DNA from 2 places in the Nonomuraea sp. B1E8 genome. Region 2 is predicted to be linked to the other one. Evidence: riboswitches for the same ligand, from Rfam matches in the RefSeq annotation. Region 2 holds a riboswitch; the other holds the start of a gene.
What was found. A riboswitch is a leader RNA that binds a small molecule or an ion and turns the genes downstream of it on or off. The one in region 2 is predicted to bind thiamine pyrophosphate.

Region 1: another riboswitch for thiamine pyrophosphate. It lies ahead of thiO (glycine oxidase ThiO); the one in region 2 lies ahead of thiC (phosphomethylpyrimidine synthase ThiC).

The regions. Positions count from the first base shown of each region.
Region 1 is NZ_JBDPLS010000009.1:377,170-382,103, forward strand. It holds gene thiE (thiamine phosphate synthase) at 1-249, opposite strand, end outside; gene ABGA98_RS29275 (Rv2175c family DNA-binding protein) at 227-601, opposite strand; gene ABGA98_RS29280 (FAD-dependent oxidoreductase) at 632-1,795, opposite strand; TPP riboswitch at 1,855-1,971, shown strand; gene thiO (glycine oxidase ThiO) at 1,961-3,097, shown strand; gene thiS (sulfur carrier protein ThiS) at 3,094-3,294, shown strand; gene ABGA98_RS29295 (thiazole synthase) at 3,287-4,042, shown strand; gene pknB (Stk1 family PASTA domain-containing Ser/Thr kinase) at 4,364-4,934, shown strand, end outside.
Region 2 is NZ_JBDPLS010000001.1:88,772-93,705, reverse strand. It holds gene ABGA98_RS00440 (cellulose binding domain-containing protein) at 1-614, opposite strand, end outside; gene ABGA98_RS00435 (universal stress protein) at 762-1,595, opposite strand; gene ABGA98_RS00430 (hypothetical protein) at 1,609-1,956, opposite strand; gene ABGA98_RS00425 (hypothetical protein) at 1,995-2,153, opposite strand; TPP riboswitch at 2,205-2,317, shown strand; gene thiC (phosphomethylpyrimidine synthase ThiC) at 2,310-3,914, shown strand; gene ABGA98_RS00415 (cytochrome P450) at 4,095-4,934, opposite strand, start outside.

The sequences.
Region 1 (4,934 bases), on a different contig from region 2:
GGACCGGGCGGCGTGGGCGATGTCCGCCCGGTCGTTGACGGCCAGGAGTTTGCCGTGCCGGTCGCAGGCGTCGCGGAAGATCTCGAGGAGCGCGAGTTCTTCGCGGGCCTCCAAGCCCTTCTCCCGCAGCTGGATGATGTCCACGCCGCCGGCCAGCACGGAGTCGAGGAACTCTGCCAGGTCGCCGCGGTCGCGGCGGCCGTCGGTGCAGAGATAGAGGCGGGCCTCAGAAAGCGAGAGCCTGGGCACGCCGCTTGACCTCGGTGTGACGGCCGGCCCGGATCGCCTCGATGGGCGACCCCGGCAGGGACTCGTCCGGGGTGAAGAGCCAGCGCAGCGACTCGACGTCGTCGTAGCCGGCGTCCTGCAACACGGTCAGCGTGCCGGGCAGGCCCTTCATCACGTCTTTTCCGTCGAGGAACACCGCGGGCACCTGAGGCCCGCCGCTGCCTCTGCGTACGCCGAGCAGCTTGTGGTCCTTGAGGAGTTGCTTGGCCCGCCCCAGCGGAAGGTCGAGGCGTGAGGCCACTTCGGGGAGAGTGAGCCACTCGTCGACGAGCTGCTCGGTCTCCCGGTCGATCTGTGCAACAGAAAGTGTCACGAAACCACAACTACCACATGGCGCGCTTGCTCAAACAACACAATCTCGTAGGGACACTTCGGGATCTACCAGGCGTTTGGCATCGAGGCGTTGGCCCGAGGCGATGATTCTGCGGCCCTGTACGAGCTCCCGCGGCCGATCGACGGCGAGCACGGCGGCGAGGGCGTCGTCGGCGGTGAGCCAGACGGCCGACCATTTACCCTCCGTGTCACCGCGGTAGAGAAGACGTTCGCCGGCGGGGTGGTGGCCGGCGTACTGCAGCATGTGCCCGAACTGCTCCGACCAGAAGTAGGGCACGGGATCGTAGACGGCGTCCTCGCCGAGCAGCGTCGCGGCGGCGACCTCGGGCGCGTTGAGCGCGGAGTCCCAGTGTTCGACGCGGAGCCGGGTCCGCCAGCGGCGCGACCACCAGGCGGCGCAGTCGCCGACGGCGACGACGCCGGGCAACGAGGCGCGCAGATGCTCGTCGGTGACGACACCGTTGTGCAGGTCGATGTCCGCGTCGGCGAGCCACTCGACGGCGGGACGCACGCCGATGCCGGTGACGACCACGTGGGCCTCGACGAACGCGCCGCCCACCAACCGCACGCCGCCCTCGTCCACGGAGTCGACCATGGCGCCGAGCCGCAGGTCGATGCCGGAATACCAGGCCTCGGTGCGCGCGCCGATCTCGGCGCCGACCGCGGTGGCGAGCGGCGCGGGGCCGGCCTCGATCACCGTCACCGCGCACCCGGCCCGGCGTGCGGCGGTGGCGACCTCGGCGCCGATCCAGCCGGCGCCGATGATCGCGACGCGGGCGCCGGGGACGAGCATGGCCCTGAGCTCGTGGGCGTCGTCGAGGGTGCGCAGCACGTGCTGGGGACCGTCGCCGGGCAGCCTGATCGGGTCGGCTCCGGTGGCGATGACCAGGCCGTCGTAGCCCAGCTCCCCCTCGGTCGTCTCCACGACCCCCGCGCGCAGCGACTTGGCGCTGACGCCGGGCCAGAACTCGACGCCGAGCGCGGCCAGGTCGGCGCCGACGTAGCTGTCGTCGGCCTCCCCCGACAACACGGCCTTGGACAAGGGCGGGCGGTCGTAAGGGCGGTGGCGTTCCCTGCCGACCATGGTGACGCGCCCGGCGAAGCCCTTCGAGCGCAGCGCCTCCACGGTGCGCAGGCCGGCCAGTCCTGCTCCGACGACGACGACGTGTTTCACGTCCATGACCATAACGGGGGCGGTGTCCGGGCATGACACCGAGGCCGTACGCTGGTGAGGGAAAGACGCGCGGGAGTCCGGCCGTTACCGGGCTGAGAGGAAGGCTTGACCGGGCCTTCGACCGCAAGACACCTGATCCGGGTCATGCCGGCGAAGGGAGCGCATGTGGACGTGATCGTAGGCGGCGGGATCGTCGGGTTGTCGGTCGCCTGGCGGCTGGCCCGCTCCGGCCGGCCGGTCACCGTGGCCGACCCGGCGCCCGCCTCGGGGGCCTCGCACGCGGCCGCGGGGATGCTGGCTCCGGTCAGCGAGGTGACCTACACCGAGGCGCCGCTGCTGCGGCTCGGGATGGCCGCGCTGCGCCGCTGGCCGTCCTTCGCCGCCGAGCTGGCCGGGGACGCCGGGCTCTCCGGGCCGGCCGCGCTCGACTTCCGTACGAACGGCACGCTGGACGTCGCGTTCGGCGCCGACGACCTGGCGGCGCTGGACGAGCTGGCCGCGTTCATGGAGAAGCTGGAGCTGCCGGTCGAGCGGCTGACCGGGCGCGAGTGCCGGCGCCGTGAGCCCATGCTGGCCCCCGCCGTGCGCGGCGGCCTGCTGGCTCCCGGCGACTCCTGGGTCGATCCGCGCCGCGTGACGGCTGCGCTGCTCGCCGCCCTCGACCGGCTGGGCGTCCCGCTGGTGCGGGCGCGCGTGAGCGGGCTCCTGCGTGACGGCGGCAGGGTCACAGGGGTACGCCTCGCGCCACCGGACGTCCCGGCCTCCGCCGTGGCCGATGGCGGCGTGCCGCGGCACCTGCGGGCCGAGCGGGTGATCCTGGCGGCCGGGGCGTGGAGCGCCGGGCTGGCCGGGGTGCCGGTCCGGCCGGTCAAGGGGCAGATCATGCGGTTGCGCTCCGCCCAGCCCCTGCTCGGCCGGTGCGTACGCGGCACCGTGCACGGCTCGTCCGTCTACCTGGTCCCCAGGGGCGACGGCGAGCTGGTCGTCGGCGCCACCCAGGAGGAGATGGGGTTCGACACCAGGGTGACGGCCGGCGGGCTCTACGAGCTGCTGCGTGACGCCAGGGAGCTGGTGCCGGGCGTCACCGAGCTGGAGGTGGCCGACGTGGTGGCCGGGCTGCGGCCGGGGACGCCGGACAACCTGCCCGTCATCGGCCCGAGCGGCACGCCCGGGCTCACGCTGGCCACCGGGCACCATCGGGGCGGCGTGCTGCTGGCCCCGTTGACGACGGCCGTCCTGCTGGGCGAAGAAGGCGAGCTGGCGGCGCTGTGCTCGCCGGGAAGGTTTCAGGAAATTTCATGATTGTGATGATCAATGGGACCGCGCACGAGGTGATCGACGGCACGACCGTGGCGCAGGCCGTGAGCACGTTGACCGCGGCCACCACCGGAGTGGCCGTGGCCGTGAACGACGAGGTGGTCACGCGCAGCGCCTGGGAGACGACGGCGCTCAGCGACAGCGACCGCGTGGAGGTCCTGACGGCGGTGCAAGGTGGATGATCTGATCATCGCCGGGGAGAAGTTCTCGTCCCGGCTCATCATGGGCACCGGCGGCGCCCCGTCGCTCGAGGTGCTCGACCAGGCGCTGGCCGCGTCCGGCACCGAGATGACCACGGTCGCCATGCGGCGGCTCGACCCGGACGCCCGCGGCTCCGTCCTCGACGTGCTGCGCAGGCGGGACATCAAGGTGCTCCCCAACACCGCGGGCTGCTTCACCGCGGGCGAGGCCGTGCTGACGGCGCGGCTGGCCCGCGAGGCGCTCGGCACGCCCTGGGTCAAGCTGGAGGTCATCGCCGACGAGCGCACGCTGCTGCCCGACCCGATCGAGACGTTCGACGCGGCCGAGCGGCTGGTGGCCGACGGGTTCGTGGTGCTGCCGTACATCGGCGACGACCCGGCGCTGGCGCGGCGCCTGGAGCAGGCGGGCTGCGCGGCCGTCATGCCGCTGGGCGCGCCGATCGGCTCCGGGCTGGGCATCCGCAACCCGCACAACATCGAGCTGATCGTGGAGGCCGCGTCCGTGCCGGTCATCCTCGACGCGGGCATCGGCACGGCCAGCGACGCGGCCCTGGCGATGGAGCTGGGCTGCGACGCCGTCCTGCTGGCCACGGCGGTCACCCGGGCGCAGCGGCCCGACCTCATGGCCACGGCCATGCGGGAGGCCGTGACGGCCGGGCGTCTGGCCCGCCAGGCGGGGCGCATCCCCCGCCGCCGCTACGCCGAAGCCTCCTCCCCGATGACCCCGTAACCCTCGCCCACGGCGACCGCTCGCGCGGACGACGTTCACGGTCGCCGGGTCCCCACCGCGCGGGATCACCGCACGTGAGCCGCCGCCGGCAGCCCGGGCGACACGCCCGGGCTGCCGCGGGTTAAGGGACGGTTCGCCCCTGGGTCTCCTGGCTCCGGCCGGAGCTTGGGGGCGCGGGCGCGCGGCCGACCGGTAAGGGCGTGACGCCGGTGAGGCTATGTCCGCTTCCCGGGAACGAAGGGCGTACGAACGAGAACGTCTCCGCATCGGTTTCGGGCGGCCGGGCCCTGTCAGTGGCAAAACGCCCGTAAACTCAGCGGGGTGGATACGACGACTGCGGACCCCCTGGTCGGGCGGCTCCTCGATGGGCGCTATCGCATCGAGAGCCGGATCGCCCGGGGCGGTATGGCGACCGTCTACCTCGCGCTGGACATCCGGCTCGACCGGACGGTCGCGCTGAAGGTCATGCACCGCTCACTCGCCGAGGACCCGGCGTTCGTCCGGAGGTTCATCGGCGAGGCCAAGTCGGTGGCCAGTCTCTCCCACCCCAACATAGTGCACGTTTTCGACCAGGGCACCGACACCGACGTGGTCTACCTGTCGATGGAGTACGTGCCCGGCCGGACGCTGCGCGACATCCTGCGCGACCGCGGCCGGCTGCCGGCCCGCGAGGCGCTCGAGATCATGATCCCGGTGCTGGCCGCGCTCGGCGCGGCCCACCAGGCGGGTTTGGTCCATCGCGACGTGAAGCCGGAAAACGTCCTCATGACCGACGACGGCCGGGTCAAGGTCGTCGACTTCGGTCTGGCCAGGGCCATCGAGGCGACCAACCAGACCCGCACCGGCGTGATGATCGGCACGATCGGCTACATGTCGCCCGAGCAGGTCACCA
Region 2 (4,934 bases):
GTGTCCGTGGCCGTGCTGAACCCCGTCCACTGGTCGACGACCGTGATCGGCGACTGCTCGGTGGTGGTGGCGGCGGCCCAGGAGGGGATGGCGTTGTTGAAGGCCACGGCCCGCTGGGCGCAGTCGGGGCAGCTGGACGGGTTCATCGGGATGATCTTGGCGACGAGGATCTTCATGGCGGGGTTGCTCGCCCGCATCTGGTTCACCAGCGTGGTGAACGCGCCCAGGATCGTCGCCGGAGCGATGTTGCTCCACACGTCGTTCGTGCCGAAGTGCATGAGCACGACGTCGGGCCGGGTCGCGGAGAGCCAGCCGGGCAGCTGGTTCTGGGCGGCGACGTTGGTGGCCAGGAAGCCGCCGTGGCCCTCGTTGTCGCCGTCGTGGGCGACGCCGCAACCCTGGGGCGGGAGGGTGCCGACGAAGTCGATGTTCGTGTGGCCGGCGTTCTGGAGCCTGTTCCAGAGCAGCGCCCGCCAGCAGCCGGGGGAGCCGGTGATCGAGTCGCCCAGGGGCATGATCCTGGTCGCGGCGGCGCCGGCGGGCGCGGTCGTCGCGAATAACACCGCGGCGGCCGCGGCCAGCATCGCCGCCAGCACGGCGCTGATCCTGCGCATCGTCTGCTCTCCCGTCGTCGCCTGCGCAGATGGTAGGAAGCGCCGGTCCGCGGCGGGAAGCAAGCGTGCACGCCCGCCCCGGTGACCTGCGGCGACGGATGTAACTTTCAGACCCGCACCGCGCCGAAGGTCACACCACTGCGGGGGTCAGGTCCGCACCACGGCGAGGGGGCAGGGGGAGTGGTGCAGCAGGGCCTGGCTGATCGAGCCGAGCAACATGCCGGCGAGCTGCCCGTGCCCGCGCGAGCCGACGACGAGCAGGTCGGCGCCCCCGGCCGCCTCCTTCAGCACCTCGACGGGGTGGCCGTGCACGACCTCGGGCAGCACCTCCACGTCCGGGTGCCGCTCCTGGCGCTCGGCCAGCAGGTCTTTCAGCTGGTGCAGGGTGTGCTGCTCGTTCTCGGGGTCGGCGGGGACGAAGCCGCCGGGCCGCGGCCACGCCCACGCCTGTACGACCCGCAGCCGCGCCTCGCGCAGCTCCGCTTCGGCGAAGGCGAAGCCGAGTGCCCGCAGGCCGTGAGGCGAGCCGTCGGTGCCGGCCACGATCTCGCCGCGGGGCGCCGCTGGCCGCTCGCCGACCACGACGACGTTCGTACGGGCGTGGGCGGCGACCCCGTGGGCGACGGATCCGACCAGCAGCCCGCGTACGCCGCCGATGCCGTGGCCGCCGACGACCAGCAGGTCGGCCTGTTCGGCGGCCTTGATCAGCGCGGAGCGGGGGTCGCCGGGCAGCAGGGTGGTCTTGACGATGATCGCGGGGCGTTCGCGCAGCGCCCGGTCGCGTGCGGCGGTGAGCACCGAGTTCGCCTCGTCGCGCATCCACCGGGCGACCTCGGCGTAGCGGGCGGACAGTTCCTCGCACACCCACCGAGGCACCGCGTGGGCCACGGTCAGCCGGGTACGGCGCAGCGCCGCCTCGGTGGCCGCCCAGCCGGCGGCCTCCAGCCCGGCGCGCGAGCCGTCGACCCCAACGATGATCATGGCGTCTGCCCCCTCAGGAGAAGGCGTAGCACTCCACTTCGGCGCGGCGGAACGTGATGCCGTGCTCCTCGGAGTCGCGGATGCAGGCGCGCTCGGCCTCGCTGAGCTGGAGCGTGCCGCACACGGTCACGCCGGCGTACGTACGGCAGTCGAGATCGGCGTCCCTCGCGCCGATGCGGAAGATCTCCTTGACCGTCGAGCGGCAACGAGCCCTGCCCGTGTCGGAGTAGCGGCACTGGGCGAGCAGCGTCCGGTATTGCTCCTCGCTCACCTCGTGCTGGTCCGTCCCGTCGCCGTGGGCGGCGGGAGCGCCGAACGTGGCCAGCAGCACGAGTCCTGCGACAGCGGCGATCTTTTTCATAGTCCCCCTGATGGGGTTGGTACCGCTGGAGAGGGCTGTCAAACCTCGCGCTTGATCGCCAGGACGCTCAGCCACGTGCGCCCGGCGGTGTTCAGGCCGTGCTCGACGGTGTCGAATCCGGCCGCGCGGAGGAGGCGCAGGAGCGTGCCGGGGTCGCGGTGGAAGGTGGCTGCGGTCGTTGACGTGGGATCTTCCATTTTGCGGATGATGTCATGTTTCGTCCTGGCATGGGCGTGGGTACGATCATCGCCGTCCAACGCGGGAGCCCGGTGCGGACCGGGCTGAGAGGACGGCTGCGAGCCGCCGACCGCCAGAACCTGCTCCGGGTAATGCCGGCGAAGGGAGTTTGCGCGATGACCGACGCGCGTGTCCCCACCTTTACCAAGATCTACGAAAGCGACCTCCGCGTGCCCAAGCGCCAGGTCAACCTCTCCGACGGCTCGTCGGTGACGCTCTACGACACCTCGGGCCCGTACACCGACCCGTACGTCGAGACCGACGTGCGGCGCGGGCTGGCGCGCCTGCGCGAGCCGTGGGTCGCCGCGCGCCGCGCGGCGGGCGAGCCCGTGACCCAGGTGGCCTGCGCCAAACGGGGGATCGTCACCAGGGAGATGGAGTTCGTGGCCGTGCGGGAGGGTGTCACCCCCGAGTTCGTACGCCAGGAGGTCGCCGCCGGCCGGGCCATCATCCCCGCCAACGTCAACCACCCCGAGACCGAGCCGATGATCATCGGCCGCAACTTCCTCGTCAAGATCAACGCCAACATCGGCAACTCCGCCGTGACCTCCTCCATCGAGGAGGAGGTCGAGAAGATGACCTGGGCCACCCGGTGGGGCGCCGACACGATCATGGACCTGTCCACCGGACCCGACATCCACGAGACCCGCGAGTGGATCATCCGCAACTCGCCGGTGCCGGTCGGGACCGTGCCCATCTACCAGGCGCTGGAGAAGGTCAAGGGCCGCCCGGAGGCGCTGTCGTGGGAGGTCTTCCGCGACACCCTGATCGAGCAGTGCGAGCAGGGCGTCGACTACGTGACCGTGCACGCGGGGGTGCGGCTGGCGTACGTGCCGCTCACGGCCCGCCGCAAGACCGGGATCGTCTCGCGCGGGGGCTCGATCATGGCCGCCTGGTGCCTGGCGCACCACCGCGAGAGCTTCCTGTACGAGCACTTCGACGAGATGTGCGAGCTCCTGGCCCGCTACGACGTGTCGTTCTCCCTCGGCGACGGGCTGCGCCCCGGCTCGATCGCGGACGCCAACGACGAGGCCCAGTTCGCCGAGTTGCGCACGCTCGGCGAGCTGACCACGATCGCGCGGGCGCACGACGTCCAGGTGATGATCGAGGGCCCGGGGCACGTGCCCATGCACAAGATCAAGGAGAACGTCGACCTGCAGCGCGAGCTCTGCGACGACGCGCCGTTCTACACCCTCGGCCCGCTCGTCACGGACGTCGCCCCCGGATACGACCACATCACCTCGGGCATCGGCGCCGCCATGATCGGCTGGTACGGCACGGCCATGCTCTGCTACGTCACCCCCAAGGAGCACCTCGGCCTGCCGAACAAGGACGACGTCAAGACCGGCGTGATCACGTACAAGATCGCCGCCCACGCCGCGGACCTCGCCAAGGGCCACCCCGGGGCTCAGGCGTGGGACGACGCGCTGTCGGACGCGCGGTTCGAGTTCCGCTGGGAGGACCAGTTCGACCTGTCGCTCGACCCTGACACGGCGCGGGCGTTCCACGACGAGACCCTGCCCGCCGCGCCGGCCAAGACCGCCCATTTCTGCTCCATGTGCGGCCCCAAGTTCTGCTCCATGCGCATCAGCCACGACGTGCGGCGCTACGCCGACGAGCACGGGCTGGACACGCAGGAGGCGATCGAGGCCGGCATGGCGGAGAAAGCGGCTGAGTTCACCAGGCGCGGCGGCAGGGTCTACCTGCCGATGGCCGACTGACCAGGACTAACCAGGACTGACCGGCCGCTGGCTGGCCCTGCGGGGCACGAATCAGAAGATCTGGGGTCGCACCACCACGGAAGGATGGAGTCGGGTTCATTCTTGGCGTGGGCGAGGATCTGGGTGAGGTCGAGCGAGAGATCGAAGAGCCGGCAGCCCTTCCAGATCCACCACGGTGGCTCAGTGACCGCTGCCGAGAAGCCGGACGGGTAGCCGGGTCACGCCGCGCTGAAAGTCGGATCGCCAGCCGACCTGGTCGGCCGGCACCTCCAGGTCCAGCCGGGGGAACCGCGTCATCAGCGCGGCGAAGGCGATCTGCGCCTGCAGACGGGCCAGCGGCGCGCCCAGGCAGTAGTGGAGGCCGTGCCCGAAACCCAGATGCGGGTTCTGCGCACGGTCCAGCCGCACTTCGCCGGCGTGCGTGAAGCGGGCCCGGTCACGGTTGGCCTCCGCCAGGCTGACCACCACCCGGGAGCCGGCGGGAATGGTCCGGCCGCCGAGCTCGATCGCCGTGGTGGCGGTTCGCTGCGTCGTCCTCGCGACCGGCGGCTCGTACCGGATGAACTCCTCGATGGCGGCCGGCAGCAGCTCGGGCTCGGCGCGTAGCCGGCTCCATCGGCCCCGCTCCTGCAGCAGCAGGAACGTCCCGTTGCCGATCAGGTGGACAGTGGTTTCATGGCCGGCCACCAGCAGCATGAACACCATTGACGTCAGCTCGTCCTCGGACAACCGGTCGCCGTCCTCACGCACGGCGAGCAGAGCGCTCAGCAGGTCGTCTCCGGGTTGTGCGGCCCGGTCGGCCAGCATGGCCCGGATGCGCACCAGCACGCTCGCCAGCACCTCGGGCATCTCGTGGTGCCGGGCCGGACCGGCGGCCACGACAGCGGCCCACTCGCGGAACTCGGCACGGTTCTCGGCCGGCACACCAAGCAGCTCGCAGATGACCTGCAGGGGCAGCGGATGGGCGAACGTCTCGATCAGATCGACTGTCTCGTGGGCGGCCATCGCATCGAGCAGACC